DNA from 4 places in the Salaquimonas pukyongi genome. Region 4 is predicted to be linked to each of the others. Evidence: predicted binding sites of a transcription regulator. Region 4 holds the regulator's gene; each other region holds the start of a gene.
What was found. Region 4 encodes LexA, which represses DNA repair genes until DNA is damaged. Its sites were predicted from a motif close to TGTTCNNNNTGTGTTCNG; they were not measured.

Region 1: the regulator LexA is predicted to act here: its motif matches at 2,016-2,033, upstream of BVL55_RS01160 (YifB family Mg chelatase-like AAA ATPase).
Region 2: the regulator LexA is predicted to act here: its motif matches at 3,945-3,962, upstream of BVL55_RS01515 (DNA recombination protein RmuC).
Region 3: the regulator LexA is predicted to act here: its motif matches at 3,774-3,791, upstream of ruvC (crossover junction endodeoxyribonuclease RuvC).

What each region holds. Positions count from the first base shown of each region.
Region 1 is NZ_CP019044.1:215,083-220,695, reverse strand. Features, by position in the region: gene BVL55_RS01165 (PAS domain-containing hybrid sensor histidine kinase/response regulator) at 1-57, opposite strand, end outside; gene BVL55_RS01160 (YifB family Mg chelatase-like AAA ATPase) at 244-1,830, opposite strand; gene BVL55_RS01155 (hypothetical protein) at 2,073-2,453, opposite strand; gene BVL55_RS01150 (hypothetical protein) at 2,581-2,961, opposite strand; gene gshB (glutathione synthase) at 2,958-3,896, opposite strand; gene BVL55_RS01140 (YraN family protein) at 4,056-4,448, opposite strand; gene rsmI (16S rRNA (cytidine(1402)-2'-O)-methyltransferase) at 4,438-5,316, opposite strand; gene BVL55_RS01130 (ABC transporter substrate-binding protein) at 5,540-5,613, shown strand, end outside.
Region 2 is NZ_CP019044.1:289,413-295,025, reverse strand. Features, by position in the region: gene BVL55_RS01545 (LysE family translocator) at 1-550, shown strand, start outside; gene BVL55_RS01540 (ArsR/SmtB family transcription factor) at 652-990, shown strand; gene BVL55_RS01535 (SRPBCC family protein) at 983-1,498, shown strand; gene truA (tRNA pseudouridine(38-40) synthase TruA) at 1,506-2,267, opposite strand; gene fmt (methionyl-tRNA formyltransferase) at 2,267-3,211, opposite strand; gene def (peptide deformylase) at 3,216-3,857, opposite strand; gene BVL55_RS01515 (DNA recombination protein RmuC) at 4,003-5,235, shown strand; gene BVL55_RS01510 (glutamine amidotransferase) at 5,348-5,613, opposite strand, start outside.
Region 3 is NZ_CP019044.1:2,699,109-2,704,721, reverse strand. Features, by position in the region: gene BVL55_RS12945 (thioesterase domain-containing protein) at 1-482, opposite strand, end outside; gene BVL55_RS12940 (GFA family protein) at 531-1,034, opposite strand; gene BVL55_RS12935 (YebC/PmpR family DNA-binding transcriptional regulator) at 1,228-1,983, shown strand; gene BVL55_RS12930 (DMT family transporter) at 1,995-2,909, shown strand; gene BVL55_RS12925 (sulfite exporter TauE/SafE family protein) at 2,932-3,696, opposite strand; gene ruvC (crossover junction endodeoxyribonuclease RuvC) at 3,834-4,346, shown strand; gene BVL55_RS12915 (heme-dependent oxidative N-demethylase family protein) at 4,365-5,255, shown strand; gene BVL55_RS16285 (AbrB/MazE/SpoVT family DNA-binding domain-containing protein) at 5,340-5,613, shown strand, end outside.
Region 4 is NZ_CP019044.1:1,830,882-1,836,494, forward strand. Features, by position in the region: gene BVL55_RS08940 (hypothetical protein) at 1-552, opposite strand, end outside; gene lexA (transcriptional repressor LexA) at 972-1,871, shown strand; gene BVL55_RS16505 (hypothetical protein) at 1,938-2,090, opposite strand; gene BVL55_RS16510 (hypothetical protein) at 2,413-2,661, shown strand; gene BVL55_RS08955 (P-II family nitrogen regulator) at 2,849-3,187, shown strand; partial or broken gene glnA (type I glutamate--ammonia ligase) at 3,364-4,670, shown strand; gene BVL55_RS08965 (pyridoxal phosphate-dependent aminotransferase) at 4,767-5,613, opposite strand, start outside.

The sequences.
Region 1 (5,613 bases), 1.6 Mb from region 4:
TTCGGCGTGCTTTTTCTGCGGTGCCGCCGCGTCCTTTTGGCGTTCGTTCGCGCCCATCCGGCGTTCCCTTGTTCCCGGCATGCAATTCCTGCCCTGATCCTGTCACAACAGGCTGAAGATTTGCTTGAAAGACATGGTAAACGCCCACCGGGAGGCCATACGCGAAAGAGCGGCTCCGGCGTCAGGAAAACAGCCTGGCTGCCCGGCCCCTCGGCTATCGGGGCAAAAGCGGGTTTCAGCAGGTTACGCAGCGAGCGCCGGACGCTCGTTCAAGGTTCGATAGGCAATTGCCTCGGCCAGATGAATGCGGCCGACGGTTTCAGCTCCGTCGAGGTCCGCAATGGTGCGGGCCACCTTGAGAATGCGATGATAACCGCGGGCGGAGAACCGCATGGTTTCGGCGGCATCTCGCAGCAATTTTGCGCCGGCTTCATCGGGCGCTGCAATCAGTTCCGTTACCGCCGAACCGAGCGCGGCATTGGTCTTCTGGGCCGGGATGCCCCGGTGCAGGTTCAATTTGCGGGCAAGGTCACTGTCGCCGGCAGAGCGTTTGAGCAAGGCATCAAGGCGCTCGGCCTGGCATTTGCGGGCTGTCTCGATGCGCCGTGCGACCATGGCGCTTTCCTCGCCCCCGCCGGTCGTCATCATGTCGGCAGCGGAGATCGCCGGCACTTCGATGCGCAGATCAATCCGGTCCATGAACGGGCCGGAGACCCGTGCCTGATAGTCGGTGGCGCAGCGTTCGCCGCGGCGGCAGGTGTGGCCAGGCTCACCCGCCATGCCGCAGCGGCAGGGATTCATGGCCGCGATGAGCTGAAAACGCGAGGGATAGGTAACCCGGTAATTGGCGCGCACAATGGCAGCCTCGCCCGCTTCCAGCGGCTGGCGCAGGGAATCGAGAACCTGCGGCGTAAACTCCGGCAGTTCATCAAGAAACAGCACACCGTTATGGGCCAAGGACACTTCGCCGGGGCGGGCGCGCAGGCCACCGCCCACCATGGCTGCCATGGACGCGGAATGGTGCGGTGCGCGGAAGGGGCGGCGGTCGGAGAGCCGGCCTTCCGCCAACTCGCCGGCAATTGACCGGATCATCGAGATTTCCAGCAGTTCCCTGGGCGCAAGTCTTGGCAGGATGCCGGGAAGTCTTTCTGCAAGCATGGACTTGCCCGCGCCTGGCGGTCCGACCATCAACAGGTTGTGGCCGCCGGCAGCGGCGATCTCCAGTGCCCGCTTGGCGGTTTCCTGGCCCCGAATTTCAGCAAGATCGGGCAGGCTTGCAGCCGGTTCGCGAATGCCCGGTTTGGGCCGGGAAAGCACCTGTGTTCCACGAAAGTGATTGGCAAGCCCGATCAGGCTGCGGGGAGCAAGAACCTCCATGTCAGGATCGGCCCAGGCTGCTTCCTGCCCGCTGGCGGCCGGACAGATCAGCCCCTTGCCGAGGGCGTTGGCGCCGATGGCCGCAGGCAGAGCGCCGGCAACGGGCATCAGCGTGCCATCAAGGGAAAGTTCCCCCATCACCACATACCGGTCCAGCACATCGGAGGGAATGGCGCCGAGCGCTGCCATTAATCCCAGCGCGATCGGCAGATCGAAATGGCTGCCCTCTTTCGGCAGGTCCGCCGGCGCCAGATTGACCGTCACCCGCTTGGGCGGCATGGCGAGGCCGGAAGCATGCAGTGCCGACTTCACCCGTTCGCGGCTCTCCGCAACCGCCTTGTCGGGCAGGCCCACAATGGGCATCTGCAACTGGCCAGGGGCAACCATGACCTGAACGTCGACCGGCACCGCCTCAATACCGTGAAAGGCAACCGTCTGAACCCGTGAGACCATCTCCCGCCTCCAGCAAAGCAGTGCCGCCTTGCCCGTTGGCAATACAGGGCAGCACGCATGATATCCGATTGCGGGCGGTGGGTTATCCGGGACAGCAGTTTGGCTGCTAATGCAGGCTTCAACCCGGACGATTGCAATCCTATGCCTGCAACCTTAGGCAGGATTCTCGCCGGGAGTCAAGTCTTTGTTCTTTTTTTGTTCTTTCCTTTGCCGCTGCAGGCGATCCTGACAGCAGGGCGCCTTTACCGCTTGTAGTAGAGCAGACAGAAAAACTTGGTACTGCGAAGCGGAATAACCGTGCGCGAAATACGCTTCCAGTTTCCTATGTCGTTTGGCTTGAATTCCAATTGGCCTTTATAGACATTGAGATACCACTCGATATTGCGGTTATTGTCTTTCCATTCGATTTTTATCTGGGGATTTAGATAACGTTTTGAACGGTCCACTGTGCACTGCAAATTTGTTGGAATTTTTCCCTTCTTTTGCATCTGCCTGGCGACCCGCATCACCTTGTCCTGAGACATATAGGGATTGGCTGCCTGCGCTTGCCCCCCAACATCGGCAAGCAAAGCCGTCAGAACTGTAGCAATCAGAAACCCGGGAAGAATTGAAAACCGTTTCACAGAGAATTTCCCCACTATACTCATGATTCAGATTTGGAAATTTAGTTTCAGGTTGAAGATGTAACCAGGTTGCCGCACGGCATCCTTGTTTTTGGTGCGCAAAAAACGACGACAATGCAAGTTCTTTCTACCGCTTGTAGTAGAGCAGGCAGTAAAACCGGTCCGATCCTGTGGGAAGCACCAGGCGCACCACTTTTTTCCAGTCGGCGCCGGCGCTTGGGGGAACTTCAAGCTGCCCCTTGTAGACATGCAATTCCCATTCAACGTTGGCGGTGTTTTCCTGCCAGTCAATTCTGACAATCGGCGCAAACGGGCCTTCGGGCTGGCCGGCCCGGCAGGACAGGGAAACGGGGTATTTCCCCTGACGGCGCATCAGCTCCGCCTGCCGCATGATGCGATCAGGATCGCTGCGGTCAAAAAAGGCGAAAGCCTTGCCGCTGAAGGCGGGGGTGATGATGCCGGCGCAGGCCAGCAGGATACAAAACACGACTGTGGACAGTTTTTTCATTTTCTCTTTTCAATTGCATCCCAGATCAGTGCTGCAACATCGGTACCGGAAAACCGCTTCACCTCGCGAATACCGGTTGGCGACGTGACATTGATCTCCGTCATCCAGTCTCCGATCACATCAATGCCGACGAAGATGAAGCCTTCCTCCTTCAGGCGGGGGCCAATGCGGGCACAGATTTCCTTCTCCCGCGCTGTCAGCTCCGCATGTTCGGCAATGCCGCCAACATGCATGTTGGAGCGGGCGTCGCCTTCTGCCGGCACCCGGTTGAGGGCGCCCACCGGCTCGCCATCGACGAGGATGATGCGCTTGTCGCCCTTGCGCACATCCTTCAGATAGCGCTGGGCAATGAAGGGTTCACGGTAAAGACCGTCGAACATTTCCAGCAGGGAGGAGAGATTCTGGTCCCCTTCGGCCAGCCGGAAAACCCCCGCACCGCCATTGCCGTAAAGCGGCTTGATGATGATGTCGCCGAATTCATCACGAAAGCGCCGGATCGCGGCAAAGTCCCTGGTGATAAGTGTTTCCGGCATCAGATCGGCAAATTCCATGACCAGGATTTTCTCCGGCGCGTTGCGCACGGCACGCGGATCGTTGACCACCAGCGTTTTTGGATGCACGCGTTCCAGCAGATGCGTGTTGGTGATATAGCTCATGTCGAATGGCGGGTCCTGGCGCAGCAAAACGACGTCGAGCGATGACAGGTCGGTCAGTGCCTGCTGGCCCAGGGTGAAATGATCTTCCTTGACGTCACGTACATCGAGCGCCTCGATTTCCGCTGACAGGCTGCCGCCGCGCAGTTGCAGCCGGTCCGGGGTGAAGTGAAACAGTTCATGCCCGCGCGCCTTGGCCTCCAGACACAGAGCGAAGGTCGAATCGCCTTCGATGGAAATCGTTGAAATGTGGTCCATCTGGACCCCGACTTTGAGCGCCATTGCCTTCACCCGATCATTGTCTGTGAACTCCACTTAAAGGAATTCACAATGCGACGGAATTGTTGAAGCGGGAATCAGTAAACAAATCCTCTCCGTGCTGGCGTTTCATTTCTTCTAGGTTAACGCAGCTTCGGAAAAAACCGTTGCCTGTACCGATTTTCAGAATGCGTTTTTCAGATGAACCGGCCAGCGCCAGGGCCGAATGGCGATGATGTCAAAACGCAGGGAAAGCCGGTGGGCATCGCGGCGGGTTGCAAGCCAGTGATGGGCAGCGCGCCCGATCCGCTGGCGGGCCTGGTATCCTACCGCATCGGCGGCGCCTGCCACGCTGTCACGCGCCTTTACCTCGACAATCGCCACGAGATCCCCCTTGCGGGCAATGATGTCGATTTCACCCAGCTTGGTGCGATAGTTGCGCTCCAGGATCCGGTATCCCTTAAGGCGCAACGCAACTGCAGCCAAATGTTCGGCGGCAAGCCCGTAGCGCCGCGCGCGCCGGCGGTTGCGGCGGTGATGCTGAGCCGGCGCATCGGGGGCTTGATCACTTCCCACGCTTTGCTCCTGAAACATGCAAGGCAAGCTGATAGAGTTCACGCTTGGGCCGGCCAGTCAGGCGCGCTGCTTCGGCAGCTGCCCGGCTGACATTCATCGTTTCCAGCAATTCGCGCAGCACGGTTTCGCCATCGACCTGGGCGGAAGTTACAAGCGGTTTCACGAGGATGACAATCTCCCCTTTCGGCGGATGCTCGCGGTAATGGGCGGCAAGCTGAGCCAGCGGAGCAGAGCGGAATTCCTCGTGCAGCTTTGTCAGTTCCCTTGCGACACAGGCGCCATGATCCTCACCAAAAACCGCCGCCATATCCTTGAGCGTCGCAGCAAGTCTTGAGGGCCCCTCGAAGAATATCAATGTGCCGTGGGTTTGTGTAAACTCCGACAGCGTCGCCTGCCGGGCGCCCTGTTTGGGCGGCAGAAAGCCGGCGAACGTAAACCGTCCGGCAAAAAGACCAGAGCCAGAAAGCGCGGTCAGCGGTGCGGACGCTCCGGGAATAGCAATAACCGGCATCCCCTCCTGAAGCGCTGCGGCCACCAGCCGCTGGCCCGGATCGGAAATCAGCGGCGTTCCGGCATCGCTGACCAGGGCGACCGATTGCCCCTCACGCAGCAAAGCGATCAGCTTCAGGCCTTCCTTGTCTGCATTGTGCTCGTGATAGGGGCGCCGGCGGGTGGTAATGGCATAGCGGGAAAGAAGCTTGCCTGTCACACGGGTATCTTCGCATGCAATCACATCGCAGGCGGCGAGCGTTTGAAGCGCTCGAATGGTGATGTCGCCCAGATTGCCAATTGGTGTTGCAACCACATAAAGGCCGCTTTCCAGCGCTGGCGCCTCGAAGTCCTTGCCGTGGATGATAAATGTGGTCATGAAAATCCTGCGGTGTCAGCCGATCTGCGCACCAACCGCCGGAACGGCTCCGGCAAAGCCTGTCACAGGGCGGGCGGGCCGTCCAGCCGGTTTGCGGCGTGCACAAACCGGATTGCAGTTTTGACGGCAGCAGACTTAACGTTGCGTCGGTTTTGGGTTAAAGGAGCGGAGGGAACGGTTCGAAGCTCCGGTATGCGCCAGGGTATCGACAAAAGGATGCGGAATGGTGACTGAAACGACTAGAACAAGCGCAGCCCGTGCGCTGGCAGCGCGCCTTTGTGCCGGACTGTTGCTGGC
Region 2 (5,613 bases), 1.5 Mb from region 4:
CTACGATGTGAAAAACGGATTGGCGGCGGCAGCGGGCATCGTGGCCGGCGACCTGATTTTCATGACCATGGCAATTTTGAGCATGACGGCCCTTGCCAGTCAGCTCGGCGCACTGTTCGCCATCATCAAGTATCTGGCGGCAGCTTATCTGATCTGGTTCGGCATCGGTCTGATTCGCAGCCAGCTGGGAAAACAACCTTCCGCACCCGCAACACAAATCGAGGCCGGCGGAAAGCAGGCATCAGGAAGCGGTACGCTGGCGGCCAGCTTCGGGGCGGGGCTGTTGCTGACGCTGGGCGATGTGAAGGCCATCTTCTTTTATGCGAGCCTGCTGCCGACCTTTCTCGATCTTGCCAGTCTGACCGCCGTCGATATCGCCATCATTTCGACCATCACCATTGTATCGGTCGGCCTTGTGAAAGCCGTCTATGCGGCCGCAGCAAACCGGATATCGGCGGCTTCAAAGGGCTTTTCCCGCGAGCGGGAGGCCAAGCTCCTGACCGGCGGCTTTTTCGTGTGCATTGGCGGCTATCTGGCAGTCAAAGGCTGACACCCGGCCTGCTGATCTTCAGACTTTCCGACTATGGCCCCTTTTAGCAGCGGGAAATTCACCCTGCTTGACATGCAACCATTTGGTTGCATAATGACTGCATGAGTGATTTGTTTCAGGCGCTAGCCGATCCCACCCGTCGCCGGTTGCTGGACTGTCTTTACGAAAAGCGCGGTCAAACGCTGAATGAGTTGTCGGCGGGCGCGTCCATGTCACGGCAGGGCATTGCCAAGCATCTGGCCATACTGGAGCGCGCCAATCTTGTTACCACCCAGTGGGACGGCCGCTGCAAGCGTCATTTCCTCAACCCGGTGCCGATTTCCGAGATCGTGCATCGCTGGGTCGGCAAGTTCGAGGATGCGCGTCTTGAAGCGCTGGCCGATCTCAAAACCCAATGCGAAACCGATCTTCAGAACAGGAAACACAAACGCCATGGCTGAACACACAAGCTCCGATTTTGAAACCCGGGCCTCAACCGGCAAAACCTGCGCCCCGGATTTCGTCTATGTGATATTTATCCGTGCTGATGTGGACACGGTCTGGAATGCCCTGATCGATGGCGAGTTCACACGGCGCTATTGGGGCCATGAAAACGTTTCAAGTTGGAAGAAAGGCGCGCCCTGGGAGCACATACGCGCGGACGGCAGCGGCAAGGTGGATACAAAAGGCCACGTTATCGAAATGAACCCGCCGGCCAGAATGGTGTGGAGCTGGGCCTTCGAATCCGAAGCGGGAGATCCAGCAAAGCGCTCGCTCGTCACCTATGAGTTGGAGGCCCTCGGCCCCGACACGCGGCTGACCGTAACCCACAGCGAACTGGAACCGGGCTCCAACATGGACAAGGGCGTGCGCGAAGGCTGGCCGGCAGTGCTGTCGAACATGAAATCGCTGCTGGAAGCCGGCACTGTGCTGCGTGAAGACCAGTGGCCAAAGTCGGCCAATGGCTAGCGAGTGTCTAATAATCCACCCGCTCGAAATAAAGACCGCAGGCCGGGGCGACGGGACCGCAGGCCTTGCGGTCCTTTGCTTCAAGCGCGGCCCGCAGATCATCCGGCCCCCATTTGCCCTCGCCAACGAGCTTGAGTGAACCGGCCATGGAGCGCACCTGATTGTGCAGGAAGGCGCGCGATGAGGTAACAATCTCTATTTCCCGCCCGCCCGGGCCACGATCGGCAGCAAGGCGAACATTGAGGGTGTCCAGCGTGCGCTCGGGATTTTTTGCCTGACAATCGGTGGAACGGAAAGTGGTAAAGTCGTGATGGCCCACCAACACCTTTGTCGCCTCATCCATGGCATCGATATCGAGCGGCTTTTTCACGTGCCAGGCACGGCCGGCATCGACCGTCAGATTGGCCTGGCGGTTGAGAATGACATAGCGGTAATGGCGGCGTTTGGCGGAGAAACGGGCGTCGAACTCCGCCGCAACCGTTTCGCAGGCAAGGACTGAAACGGGATGTCCGGAAATTTTCAAAAGCCCGTTTGCGGCCTCGCAGACTTTTCCCGGGCGCCATTCGGCTTCAAGGTCCACATGGGCGACCTGACCGAGCGCGTGTACACCGGCATCGGTTCTGCCTGCGGCAAACAGGGTTACCGGATGGCGGGCGAATTCGGCAATCGCCTCCTCAAGCGCCTGCTGAACCGAGGAAAAGCCATCCTGCCGCTGCCAGCCATGATAGGGTGTACCGTCATACTCTATGATCAGCTTGTAGCGGGGCATCAGGAAAGAACCGAACCTTTTTCCACCCGGTTGCCGCGCAGGAATTCAGCCGCGTCCTGTGCGCCCTTGCCGGCGCGCTGGACACGCATGAGCCGCACCGCACCCTCGCCACAGGCAATTGTCAGTTGATCGTCCAGCACCATTCCCGGCGCGCCGGAACCCCGTGCAATCGCCGAGCGCAAAACCTTTACTCGCACCGGTTTCTTGGCTTCCTGGCCGCCCAGTTCGAATTCCGTCCAGGCACCGGGAAAGGGTGACAGGCCGCGAACATGATTGTGCACCTGGCGGGCCGGCACGGACCAGTCAATGCGGGCTTCTGCCTTGTCGATTTTTTCGGCATAGGTAACGCCCTCTTCTGCCTGGGGCACCGTATCCAGCTGGCCGCGCTCCAGTGCGCCCATGGCGCGAACCATCAAATCGGCGCAGGTGGCGCTCAACCTATCGTGCAACTCGCCAGCCGTCATGTCGGGACCGATCGCCACTTTCTCGGCCATGGCGAGCGGGCCGGTATCGAGGCCTTCCTCCATTCGCATCACCATGACGCCTGTCTCTTCGTCCCCTGCCATGATCGCCCGCTGGATGGGCGCTGCCCCCCGCCAGCGCGGCAACAGGGAGGCATGGCCGTTCCAGCATCCGAGGGACGGCGCATCGAGGATTGCCCGGGGCAGGATCAACCCATAGGCAACAACCACCGCTGCATCAGCCTCATGAGCCGCAAATTCGGCCTGTTCGGCCTCGCCCTTGAGGGATTTCGGGGTAAAAACCGGAATGGCAAATTCTTCAGCCGTTTCGTGAATGGGGGATTTTTTTTCTGCCATACCGCGGCCCGCCGGTCGCGGCGGCTGGGTATAGACGGCAACGATATCATGGCCATGGCCGATCAGCGCGGTAAGAACCGGCACGGAAAACTCCGGGGTTCCCATAAAGACAAGTCGAAGCGGCATCGGTCTACAACACCAGCGGCGAGACGTTGTCCCGGCCTTCCTGTTTGGCGATCTTGGTGAATTTCTTGACCACCATGTTGCGCTTGAGCGCCGAGATGTGGTCGATGAACAGTTTTCCGTCGAGATGGTCGATCTCGTGCTGGGCACAGGTCGCCAAAACGCCAGTCGCTTCCATCACCGCGGGCTTGCCGTTGCGGTCGGTATATTCAATGGTCACCGAAGCGGGACGTTCCACATCGGCAAAATATTCGGGGATCGAAAGGCAGCCCTCCTCATAGGTGGAGAGCGCATCGCTGGCGGCGACAATCCGCGGGTTGATCAGCACATGGGGAACTTTTTTCGACGGCTTGCGCTCCGGGCGCTCCGGCGGTTCCTCGCCCTTCTCCTGCGCTTCGGCAACGGCCTGTTCCCAGGCAGCCAGTTCCGCGGCACGCTCGGCCTCGTCCCTGGGATCGCCGCAGTCCATCACCAGCAAGCGATAGGGAAAGGCAACCTGAATGCCGGCAAGGCCGATGCCCGGCGCCTCGTACATGGTCTCAAACATCGCATCAATCAGCTTTTGATGACGTTCATCAAAGCCTTCGAGCGGGGCTGAGACCCGGCGCAGCATGGGGTCCGGCAGGTTTACGATATCAAGGACGGGCATTGCATCTTGTCTTCTATGGATGTGTGCCTGAGATATGGGTTCCGGCCTGCCGCGTCAACGCGCCAAATGGGCGCGAATTCTCCCCGGTATTCCTGTTTTGTTCTTTTTGTTCGTTTTCGCGCTGCGAATCTGCTAGGCATCGGTGATGGAAACGCAAAACGGATTTGATTTCACCGCGCTGTTCGCCACGCCGCTCTTCGTTCTTGGCGGGAGGAGTTTCACCTTCGGCGAGGTAGTACTTGCCGCGCTCGCCCTGCTGACCCTTTTCGTCCTGCTATGGACCATGCTTTCCTGGCGGACTGCGAAACGCCGGGCAGCCAACGAAGCGGCAGCGCTCGAACGGGCGCGGGAAGCCGAAGCCCGCATGGCGGAACTGGTGGCAACGCAAAATGAATTGACCGGGCGGCTGACGGCGATGAACGAGAACCTTGCCTCGCGGCAGTCGGATCTGGCACGCACCGTCAATGAGCGGCTGGAATCGATGACCGGGCGCATCGGCCAGTCGATCACCGAGACGACGAAAAACACCCAGGAAAGCCTTACAAAACTGCAGGAGCGGCTGGCCGTCATCGATACGGCGCAGACCAACATCACGGCGCTGACCGGACAGGTGGTCGAACTGCAGGCGATTCTTGCCAACAAGCAGACGCGGGGTGCCTTCGGTGAAGCGCGCATGCAGGCGATCGTCGAGGACGGATTGCCCCAGGGTGCCTATGCCTTCCAGCCGACGCTGTCTAACGGTTCGCGGCCCGATGCAATCATCCACATGCCCAACGACACGCCCCCGCTGGTCATAGACGCGAAATTTCCGCTGGAAAGCTATCATGCGATCCGCGATGCGGAAACGCCGGAGCGGGCGAAGATTGCCGCCCAATCCTTCCGCCGCGATGTGGAAACCCATCTCAAGGCGATCCACTCGAAATATTTCATCAAGGGCGAGACCCAGGACACCGCCTTCATGTTCGTGCCGTCGGAATCGATTTTCGCCGAGATTCACGAAAAGCACGAAACCCTGGTGCAGAAGGCACACCGGGCGCGCGTCGTCATCGTTTCGCCTTCGCTCTTGATGCTGTCGATCCAGGTCATTCAGTCGGTGCTGAAAGACCACCGCATGCGCGAACAGGCGCATCTCATCCAGGGTGAGGTGGCCCGGCTGATGGAGGATGTCGGGCGGCTCGACGAAAGGGTACGCAAGCTGGCCACCCATTTCGGCCAGGCGCAGAAAGACGTTGACGAGATTCTGACCTCTTCCGGCAAGGTTTCAAAACGCGGCACCAGGATCATCGATCTGGAGTTCGACGAGGCCAAAGCCGTGGAAAGCGGAAAACGGGATGGTGCAAAAACCTCCAGCCGCCGCGGGTTGAAGGTCGTGGAGTGAGACCGGATGCAATGTGCCGTTCCCTCTTTCGTCATTCTCGGGTCCTGAGCTTGTCGAAGGACGGAGGACGAGGGAAGCCCCGCCAATCATAGCCGGAGACAAACACCCCGTTTCAACCGTACCGGACTACGAAGTTGCGCAGGATTTTTGCCGCGTGCTGCGGATTACCCTTGTGGGCTGCCTCAATCAGCGTGTCGGCTTCCTGCGGATCGAAGTAGCCGCGATGACGGTAGATGTTGATCCGCAATTCAAAGACATCGCCATCAGCCTCGGGGTGAAACTGCGTGGCGTAAACGCTCTTGCCATAACGAATCATCTGAAAGGGGCAGGCAGGCGAGGAAACAAGGTGGGCGCAGCCTTGCGGCAGGGCCTGCACCG
Region 3 (5,613 bases), 870 kb from region 4:
TAGTTGATGGCGTCTTCAACGTAATTCGTCACCGGCAGGGGTTCCACGGCATCAAGCATCACCATGTACTGCACGGCAATTCCCTCTTGGCCGATCATGGTCGCCAGTTTGGGCGATGCCCCGGCACCCAGGGAGTGTCCGATGATGACAATGGGATAGGTCAATTTTCCCTTGCGGCTCTTGGCGATGAGCTGCTGGCCTATTTTGTCCCAGTCCTTGTGATTGTGCACGTAGCTGTAGACACCGTATCTCCTGAGTTCCTCCGACAATGTGTCCAGACCGAGCGAAAAGATGTTGGCCAGGCCGCGCAGGAAGATGACTTCGCCGGGCCGTTTGGGGACAAAGGACTGGTTGGCTTTGGCAGCAGGGGCTCCAAACAACACTGTGGCCAGCGCGGCCGCGATCAGGATGCCGGCAGGGCTGCGGCCAGTAAATTTTAAGCGGGCAAGTACGGTATGCAGCATGGGAGGCGGTCTCGGCATGTCAAATGGTTCCCGGCCTCCGAGTATGGACAAAATGTCAGATAGTTTTCAACCGTCATCCGGCATGGCCTGCCGGTACCGGCTGGCAAAAGCCTGGTGAAGCGGCTCGTAGCTCTCCGGTTGCCCCTCAAAACGCAAGGCTTGCGGATCGGCCCGGAAGCCTGCCTGGGCCGATTTCAGCCAGATGTGACCGACAGACTCCAGAAGGCGGATGTTGTCGAGCGAGCCGCCCTTGATGCTGACCACGGCCTCGGGGTCTTTGCGGTGGGTACCCTGGTGGAAAACCCGGGTGCCACATTGCGGGCAGAAATGGCAATTGGTGGTGTTTCCCGAGTCGGTCTGCCGCGCCCAGATTTTCAGGTCTCCGGTGAGTTCAAGCGCATTGCGCCGCGACAGCAGGGAAAGACCGTGCATGCTGGCGGACTGTTTCTGGCACTCGGTGCAATGGCATGCGTAGAGAGTCAGGGGAAAGTCCGTGAGGGTGTAACGCACCTGTCCGCACTGGCAGCCGCCGTGCCAGGGCAGGGGTGGAAGGGATTGTGAGCCGGCCAATTGTCTTCTTCCTGTTGTTGTCTGGACGCGGAACGGGTTTGGCGTTTATAAGCGCCGCGGTTTTTCATCGTGGACCGTTTGAGCTTTCAGGCAAAACGTGACAACGGTTCTGCGGACAGCTTTTGTCCCCCAAATCAGGTTTTTCGCGTTCCAGCAAACCTGAGTTGTGTAATCAAGGTCTGTGAGGTGCGCCGTGGCCGGCCATTCGAAATTCAAGAACATCATGCACAAGAAAGGGCGTGCGGATGCCGCCCGCTCGAAACTGTTTTCGCGCCTGTCGAAGGAAATCACCGTGGCGGTGAAAATGGGCGGCGGTGTGACCGACCCGGACATGAACCCGCGTCTGCGTCTGGCGATCCAGAACGCCAAGGGCCAGTCCATGCCCAAGGACAACATCCAGCGGGCCATGAACAAGGGTGCGGGCGGTGACGGCGAGGACTACAAGGAGATTCGCTATGAAGGGTACGGGCCCGGCGGCGTTGCCGTCATCGTGGAGTGCCTGACCGACAATCTCAACCGTTCAGCTTCCAATGTGCGGGCAGCCTTTACCAAGTTTGGCGGGGCGCTTGGTGAAACCGGCTCGGTCTCCTTTATGTTCGACCGCAAGGGCGAGATCAAATATCCCTTTTCTGCCGGGTCCGAGGACGCGGTGATGGAGGCGGCGATCGAGGCTGGCGCCGAGGATGTGGAAAGCGATGAGGAGGAAGGCCACACCATTCTGTGTGCTTTCGAAGATGTCGGCGACGTTTCCAAAGCGCTGGAGGAAAGCCTGGGCGAGGCCGAATCGGTCAATCTCATCTGGAAGCCGCAGAACCTGACGCCTGTTGACGGTGAAAAGGCCGGCACGCTTATGAAGCTGGTAGGGGCGCTGGAGGAAGATGACGACGTCCAGAACGTGTTTGCCAATTTCGACATTTCCGATGAGGAGATGGAAAAGCTGTCCGCGTGACCGTTGGCAGGATGCCTGAGCGTTCCCGCACACTGCTTGCCTTTGCCGCCCTGCTGGTTTTCGGCTGTGCCTGGGGTGCCACGCAGCCGCTTACAAAGGTTGCCGTTTCCACCGGTTATCAGCCTTTTGGCCTCATCTTCTGGCAGTTTTTCTATGCGGTTGTGCTGCTGGGGGCGGTTATTGCGGCAAAGCGGATCGCGGTGCCGATCGACCGGCGCCATCTGGTTTTTTATACCGGCATCGCGCTGATCGGCACTGTGCTGCCCAATTCGTTCGGCTATCTGGCGGCGGCGCGGTTGCCGGCTGGCATCATGGCGGTGGTCATCACGACCGTTCCGATGTTCTCGCTTATCATCGCGCTATTGCTGGGCAATGAACGGTTCCGCCTGTCGCGCTCGCTGGGTATCGTGCTTGGCGTCTCCGCCATGCTGCTGATTGCATTGCCGGAGGCAAGCCTGCCCGCAGCGGGGCTCGCGATCTGGGTGTTCGTCGCGCTGATTGCGCCATTTTGTTACGGCATTGAAGGCAATTACGTTGCCATGCAGGCGCCGCGGCGGCTGAATCCGCTTGCTGCGCTTTGGGGAGCGTCGGTCATCGGACTTGTTTTCATAACGCCGCTGACGGTTGTAAGCGGACAGTGGATCGATCTTTTCAAACCATGGCAGGCACCTGAATGGGCGATGCTGGGAACGGCGATTGCCCACCTTGTTGCCTATACGGGCTATATCTGGCTGGTGGGATTTGCGGGTGTGGTGTTTACAGCGCAGATTTCCTACGTGGTGACGCTGGCCGGCATTACCAATTCGATTGTGTTTTTAGGCGAGAGCTATTCGCCCTGGGTCTGGCTGGCAGTTGCGCTGATGCTTGTGGGGCTTTCGCTGGTTCAGCCGGCGGGCAAACTGCCAGATGCCGGGGAGGCGGCGTGAACAACCTTATGAGACTCCACATCTAGCGCAGCACAGTGTCAAAGGCCGGCAGGGAGGTGATGGCGGCTGCAAGGATGATGATGAAGGCAACACGGCGATAGGCAATCTCGCCCGACCTGCCGAAAAGCCGGGCACCGATAAGCAGCCCGGCAAGATAGAAGGGCATGGCGCCGGCCCCCTTGATCAGCCCGTCCACGGTGAGAATGCCAGACAGGAAGAGGCCCAGGCCCAGCGCGCAATCGGTCAGGTAGAGGAATACCATGGTGTTTGCCCGCACGATGGCAGCCTTCAGCCGAGCCGCCATCCAGTAGACGATTGCGGGCGGACCGGGCAGGCCGCAAGCGCCGCCTGTAAAGCCGGCAACGCCGCCGACAAGAACTTCGACCGTTCGGCTTCGGGGGCCTTCATAGCGCCAGCCGGACCACAAAATGGCTACTGAAAGGGAAATCAGAAAGGCCAGTGCCCAGCGCAGGGCAACAGGATCGCCGAATTTCAGCACGGCAAGGCCGACGGGCAGAATGACCAGGAAACCGGCAAAGCCGGGAAGCAGGCTTCTCCATTCAACCCGCCGGAACTCGGGAATGACGACCGGCAATGCAACCGTGGCGTCGATCAAAAACACCAGTACAACCGCTGTCTGCGGTGAATAAATGGCGGCAATGACCGGCATGAGGATCATCGATGTGCCAAAGCCGGAAAAGCCGCGAACCAGACCGGCAATCAGACAGGCCGCCAGGATGATCTGGTAACCGTAATACGCATAAAGATCGGCCAATTGCGCCATCATACGACATCAGTAGGCAGGTACGGCGCGAAGCAACATGCCCAAACAGGCAGGAAATCTGTGGCCAGATGGCGATTGGTTGTTTCTGTTTTGTTCACATTTTCGATGCAGGATGAGCTTAAAGGGGCTAAAGTGCACGAATGACGGAAACGATTCGCATTGCCGGCATTGATCCGGGGCTTCGGTTCACCGGCTGGGGCATTATTGACGTAACGGGTTCATCGCTGCGGTTTGTCGCTGCCGGCACGGTAAAATCCGATGCCAAGCTGGCGCTTGCTTCCAGACTTTGCCAATTGCATGACGGACTGTCCTCCGCCTTGCACACCTATCTGCCGCAGGAAGCGGCGGTGGAGGCGACCTTTGTCAATCGCGATGCCTCTGCCACGCTGAAACTGGGGCAGGCGCGGGGCGTAGCCATGCTGGTGCCGGCCTTGGCAGGCCTGCCGGTTTCAGAATATGCGCCGAATGCCGTCAAGAAAACGGTGATCGGCACCGGCCATGGCGACAAGCGGCAAATTCGCATGATGGTCTCCACGCTGCTTCCAAAGGCGCACTTTGACAGCGATGATGCCGCGGATGCATTGGCAATCGCCATCTGCCATGCCAATAATCGCGGTGCGGCGGCACTGGCGCGCCGGGTCGCAGCGCTGTAATTTCGGTCGAAGCATTTCATGAAGCATACCCCCTACGATGGTTCCCATCCGCTGTTTCGCATCGGGCTTGCGCCGCTCGATCTTGCGCAGTGGCTGGAAGTCGACGATCAGCTTGATGCCTATCTTGATGAAAAGGCCCGGTTGCGTGAGCGCTATCCCGGCAAGGTGTTTGCAGCCGAAAGCGATACACAGCCAGCCCAGGTGGAAGTGCTTTCGCTGTTGCTTGATCATTTGAGCGAGCATCACCGCGATACGCACATTATCAGCGATAATGAGGTTCGCGCCGGGACCCACACGGTTTTTCTTTTGGAAGACGAGCCCCCGCTGCAAACGGCATCGAAACTGGTACAGGAAGATCTGGTGCTGATGCGAAAGGGCGATGTCGGCTGGCGGCTGGCGGCAGCTTCGCTGTGTTTTCCCTCCTCCTGGTCGCTGATGGAGAAATTCGGCAAGGTGATTGCGGATGTTCATGCGCCGGTACCTGGCTTTGCTGCCGGCACGCGCAATGCCATGCTGATCGAGCGTATCTTCGATCAGTTGGTTGTCGAACAGCCGGTGCGGCGGATGAACTGGTCGGTCTATTCCGATGATGAATTGTTTCATGATGACCGGACGGCCGAGCATCTCAAAAAGCGCGATTTTGATGCCGGTATCTTTTTGCGGACGGAATATCAGACCCTGCGCAAACTGCCGCAAAGCGGCGACATTCTCTTTACCACACGGATTGATGTAGACCCGTTCGAAGCGCTTGGAAATCATCCGGAGCGTGACCGGATTTGCCAGGGGTTCATCACTTCCCTTGAGCAGCTTGATGCGGCGCAGCTTGCCTATAAGGGGCTCACGGAAAGCCGTGACCGGTTGATCGGTGAAATCCGGCTCTTGGCTGGGGAAACGAGCGCTGTCTTGTAACAAGGCAACGTTGTTTGTTCTTGACTTGTTCTATTCTCTGTGAAAGTAATACCAAGCAGGTATTACTTTGTACGGAGCACTGCCATGCGCGTAACCGAAAAGGGTCAGGTTACGATTCCAAAGCATATTCGCGAGCGCCTCGGCATTGGGCCGGGCAGTGAAGTCGAGTTTGTGGAGGAAAGCGATGCGGTGCGGCTGGAGCGCAAGACGGAAGACAAGACTGCAAAAGAACTGGCGTTTGACCGGGCAATCGAGCGGTTTCGCGATACAGGTCGAATCGGCCTGAGTACGGAAGAATATATGGCCCTCATTCGCGACCGGGATATCCCGCTTCCGATGAAAGAGACACAGCGGAGCG
Region 4 (5,613 bases):
CCACCCCAGCACCTTCTCCACCTCGCCATCGGTGACGGGTTCGTCGGTGATTTCCAGCGTGACCGATTTCAGCCGGTAGCCGGGGCCGAAAGTCGCGGCGAGATCATCGGGATCAACCGCCTTGACGCTCGCCGGATTGTCGATGTTGGAAAACGTCACCAGTTGCGGGATGTATTTGCGCGGTACCGTGCCCTTGCGCCCGACCTGTTCCAGCGCTGCACCACGTTCCTCGAAGGGGGCCTTCGCCATGGCCGGATCGAGAACAACATGCTGGGCCAGCGTCGCAGCACCATTGATCAACGCAAACAAATAGCGGCCGCTCCCAAGCTCAACGACAGCCGCCTCACCACGCAAACCGTTGACGGCCCGCCCGCCCGGCGAACCGGGAACGAGCGTATCGTTTTTCCATGTCACCTGCTGAACGGCCGAACCGGACTTCTCGCCCTGCGGCGTTTCCACTGTCACCGTCAGCTTCTGGTGCCAGTTCCAGCTCTCGCCGCAGACAGAAAGCAAAAGTGCGGCAAGAAGGAGAACCGCCGTCCGAAGAGGCAACGAAACAGGCCACATTGGAGCACGCCCATGCATCACCCGAGCGCCTGCTTGACCCACCTGTGCCACATCTGCTTCCACTCCCGGCAAGAAAGCTCTCCTCATTGCGCCCACACCCCAACAACGCCCCTTGGACGGTACCGCCAGAAAACTCCCCACGAGCTGCAATCCGGCTTCCCGTCCACAACCTTTTCTTGCATATCCGATTCCCTGCCGATGCTTAAGGCTGTATTGGCGGCAAAACGGCGCTGTCACAATACCGCCATACCCCTTCCCGCCCGCTTAACGCGGCCTGTCGAATCCCGCGGAAAGCGGCAAGGAACGCATGAACACTTGCAGAACAGGTGCCGAACATGTTATGGATATGCAATTTTCCACCGCCAGATTCGATTATCGGGCGGATATCCAACGGGAGTCATGCCATGCTCACCCGCAAACAGCACGAATTGCTGATGCTGATCCACGCCCGCCTGCAGGAAGAAGGCATTCCCCCTTCCTTTGACGAGATGAAGGATGCGCTGTCGCTGAAGTCGAAATCGGGCATTCACCGCCTGATCACCGCGCTTGAGGAGCGCGGCTTCATCCGCCGCCTGCCCAACCGGGCCCGTGCGCTGGAGGTCATCAAGCTGCCGGACGGCTATGACCCGGCGAGAACCGCCCCGACGGCTTTCCCGGGTTCAGTTGGAGGCGCGGCAGGAGGCGCCGCCCCAGCGAGCGCCGCAAAAGGCTTCGGCGTCATCGATGGCGGCTTGTCCGGCGCCGCTGCCCAGGGCGCCCACAGCAACACTGGCGCCCACAGCAACACTGACAATGTCACGGAAGTCCAGTTCGGCAGCCAGCGCGGCGGCATTGCCGCAAGGTTCCGTTCTTCCGGCAAGGATGAGGCGGGCAATGCCCCCTCAAGCAATGCCCCGCAGCGGGGCATGGAGGAAGCCGCATCCGGTTACGACGTTCCCCTCATGGGCCGCATCGCCGCCGGCGTTCCCATCTCCGCCATCCAGCAGGTGACCGGCAACCTTGCCGTGCCGCCCTCCATGATCGGCATGGGCAGCCATTTCGCCCTGGAGGTTCAGGGCGATTCGATGGTGGAAGCGGGCATTCTTGATGGCGATACCGTCATCATCCAGGAAACGCCGGCAGCCGATGCCGGCGACATTGTGGTCGCGCTGGTCGATGAAGAGGAAGCAACGCTCAAGCGCTTCAGGCGGCAGGACGGAAAGATTGCGCTGGAAGCGTGCAATCCGGCCTATGAAACCCGAGTGCTGCCGGCAGACCGTGTCCGCATTCAGGGCAAGCTTGCCGGGCTTGTGCGCAAATACTGACGGGCCTGCAGGTTTTTTCCAGGGGCACAACGCCTGATGAGGGCGGGAATATCGGTTTCCTGGGGGTCAACTGCGCGAGAGGACGTAAACAAATCCGGAGGCTGCTACCAGCCCAGCGATGACCGTGTAGGGCACGCCGAACACGGCAAGCCCGGGCGGAAACACGCCCGCCAGAACGCCAATACACAGCAATACCGCAAATACGGCAATCAAACGCATGGGGCCTTGCCTTCCGGCTTTGCCGGCTTCGTTAAAGGCCACCTTCCCTTGTCCGCAGGCTTTTTAGCAAATTGAAGGCGCATTCGCATCAAATGCATGGCATTAACGTTGATGGGCAGGGTTAACCGGCCACAGGGGATAGCGGCAAAGGGGGTCGCCACTTCAAATTTCAAGCACGGACCCCCGCAAAGACAATTGCCGGGATGGGACCGCCCGCCCCCTGCTTTCGCGCCCGCCACATCTTCCCGCTTGCGATCCCGGGGCGCGCTCAACAACGGGGTGCCTGATTTTTGGGCTGACCTGCCCGAATGGAGGCAGTCAATTGCCTAAATTTTGGGCAGACCAACCCGAGCAGGCCACCCATGGCGGCGGCTGGATGGGACGGCCGCAAAATGATCAGGCCGCAAAGCTGAATATCCACAGCGCAAAACAACGCCAGCCAGGATGCGCCTTCCCTAATAGCTTGAAAACAAAAGGATTATTTTTGATGCCTTGCTTCGGATGGACGATTTCCCGGCTGCGGCGCCTGAAATTTCTGCCGCCGGCGGAAACTGGCACAAAACATGCTTAAGGGATGTTGACTGCCGCATCTGCCACACAGAAACTGCCGGTTTCGCGTTGCAGGCAGCAAGCCACAGGGACAACGCCGAAGGATCTGCCTGCAGGGGCATCTTGAAAAAACGCCACACACTTCTGCAATTTCCGGCCATGCCTGCCGCAGCGGGCCGCCGGTAAGGAAGCGACAGACGGAGAGGTACATGAAAAAAATCGAGGCGATCATCAAGCCTTTCAAGCTCGACGAGGTGAAGGAGGCGCTGCAGGAGGCGGGCCTGCAGGGCATTACCGTCACCGAAGCAAAAGGCTTCGGCCGCCAGAAAGGCCATACCGAACTTTACCGCGGCGCCGAATATGTCGTCGATTTCCTGCCCAAGGTGAAAATCGAGGTGGTGGTCGGCGATGGCCAGGTGGAGCCGGCCGTTGAGGCAATCCGCAACGCCGCCCAGACCGGCCGCATCGGCGATGGAAAGATTTTCGTCTCCCCGGTCGAACAGGTCATCCGCATCCGCACCGGCGAAACCGGCGAAGACGCGATCTGAATTCAAATTCCCGGCACCGGGCATCCCGTCCGGTCCGCCCAGCAATCAACCAGCGCTATTACAGAGAGGCTATCATGACCACAGCAGCTGATATTCTAAAACGCATCAAGGACGATGACGTGAAATTCCTTGACGTGCGCTTCACCGACCCGCGCGGCAAGATGCAGCACGTCACCATGGATGCCGGCATTGTCGACGAGGACATGTTTGCCGATGGCATCATGTTCGACGGCTCTTCCATTGCCGGCTGGAAGGCAATCAACGAATCCGACATGACCTTGATGCCCGATCTCGACACGGTCCATGTCGATCCGTTCTTTGCCCAGTCGACCCTGGCGATTTTCTGCGACGTGCTCGATCCTGTTTCCGGCGAACCTTATGGCCGCGACCCGCGCGGCACCGCCAGGAAGGCGGAAGCCTATCTGAAGGCCTCCGGCATCGGTGACACGGTCTTTGTCGGCCCGGAAGCCGAATTCTTCGTTTTCGACGACGTGCGGTTTTCCGCCGATCCCTACAATACCGGCTTCCAGCTCGACTGCACCGAACTGCCTTCCAACATGGCCACCGAATATGAAGGCGGCAATATGGGCCACCGCCCGCGCACCAAGGGCGGTTACTTTCCCGTTCCCCGGTCGACTCCGGTCAGGACTACCGTTCCGAAATGCTGTCGGTTCTTACCGAAATGGGCGTCAAGGTCGAAAAACACCACCACGAGGTGGCCGCAGCCCAGCATGAGCTCGGCATCATGTTCGATGTGATGACGCGCAACGCCGACAAGATGCAGATCTACAAATACGCCGTGCATCAGGTAGCCCATGCCTATGGCAAGACGGCAACCTTCATGCCCAAACCCGTCTATGGCGACAACGGCACGGGCATGCACGTTCACATGTCGATCTGGAAAGACGGCAAACCGACCTTCGCCGGCAATGAATATGCCGGCCTGTCGGAAACCTGCCTGTACTATATCGGCGGTGTCATCAAGCATGCCAAGGCCATCAACGCCTTCACCAACCCGTCCACCAACTCCTACAAGCGTCTGGTTCCAGGCTATGAGGCCCCGGTCCTGCTCGCCTATTCAGCGCGCAACCGCTCGGCTTCCTGTCGCATTCCCTTCGGCTCCTCGCCAAAGTCGAAGCGCGTGGAGGTTCGTTTCCCGGACCCGACCCAGAACCCCTATCTCGGCTTTGCCGCCATGCTGATGGCGGGCCTTGACGGCATCAAGAACAAGATCCATCCCGGCGACGCCATGGACAAGGATCTTTACGATCTGCCGCCGAAGGAGCTCAAAAAGATCCCGACGGTGTGTGGCAGCCTGCGCGAAGCGCTGGAAAGCCTTGCCAAGGATCACAAGTTCCTGCTTGAGGGCGGCGTCTTCGACAAGGATCAGATCGATGCCTATATCGAACTGAAAATGGAAGAGGTCGAGCGTTATGAAATGACGCCGCACCCGGTCGAATTCGACATGTACTATTCGGTGTAATTTCTGAAGCGGCGGCCCAAAGCGCTGCCGCGTTACATGCACCGGTCTTCAAACCCGGTACAGAGCCCGGATTGCCTGGTGCAATCCGGGTTTTGTTTACGCGCCGGCTGTTTCCAGCACCTGCGGCAGCACTTCTGCCAGCAGATCCATATCCTGCGGCCTGCCTACCCCGATGCGCACACAGCGATTGCCCGGTGCGGCAAACGGCATGCGCACGAACAGGCCGCGCTCGACCAGTCCGTCGAGCACCGATTTGGCGAACGCTGCATCCTTTCCGCAGTCAACCGCCACGAAATTGGTTGCCGACGGAAGTGCCTGCAGTCCGTTTTCCCGGGCGATTTGATAAATCCGCTCACGGCCTTCTGCTACCTGGCTCTTGACCGCTTCAAGCCATTGCCGGTCGCCAAGGGCTGCCAAGGCACCGGCCTGGGCGATGCGGTTGACCCCAAAATGGTTGCGCACCTTGTTGAATGCGGAAATCACGCTTTCTTCCCCGATCGCATATCCGATCCTGGCGCCCGCCATGCCATAGGCCTTGGAAAAGGTGCGAAAGCGTATGACGCCCCGATTGGTCACATCAAGCGCGGGCGCCGTGCCTTCGGGGGCAAATTCGACATAGGCTTCATCAAGAAACAGGGTCGCATCCTGGGGCATGGCGGCAATCATCGCCTCAATTTTGCTGCCATTCCACCAGGTTCCCATCGGGTTGTCGGGATTGCACAGATAAACGATCCTGGCGCCCTGTTCGCCTGCCTGGCGGGCAAGGCCCATCGCATCTTCCCGGTCGTCCCTGAAAGGCACCCTGACCAGATGCCCGCCAAAGCCCGCAACGTGAAAATTGAAGGTGGGATAGGCACCGTCTGAGGTGACGACCCTTACCCCCGGCTCAATGAACAGCCGGGCCGCCACGCCCAACAGTCCGTCAATCCCCTCGCCCACCATG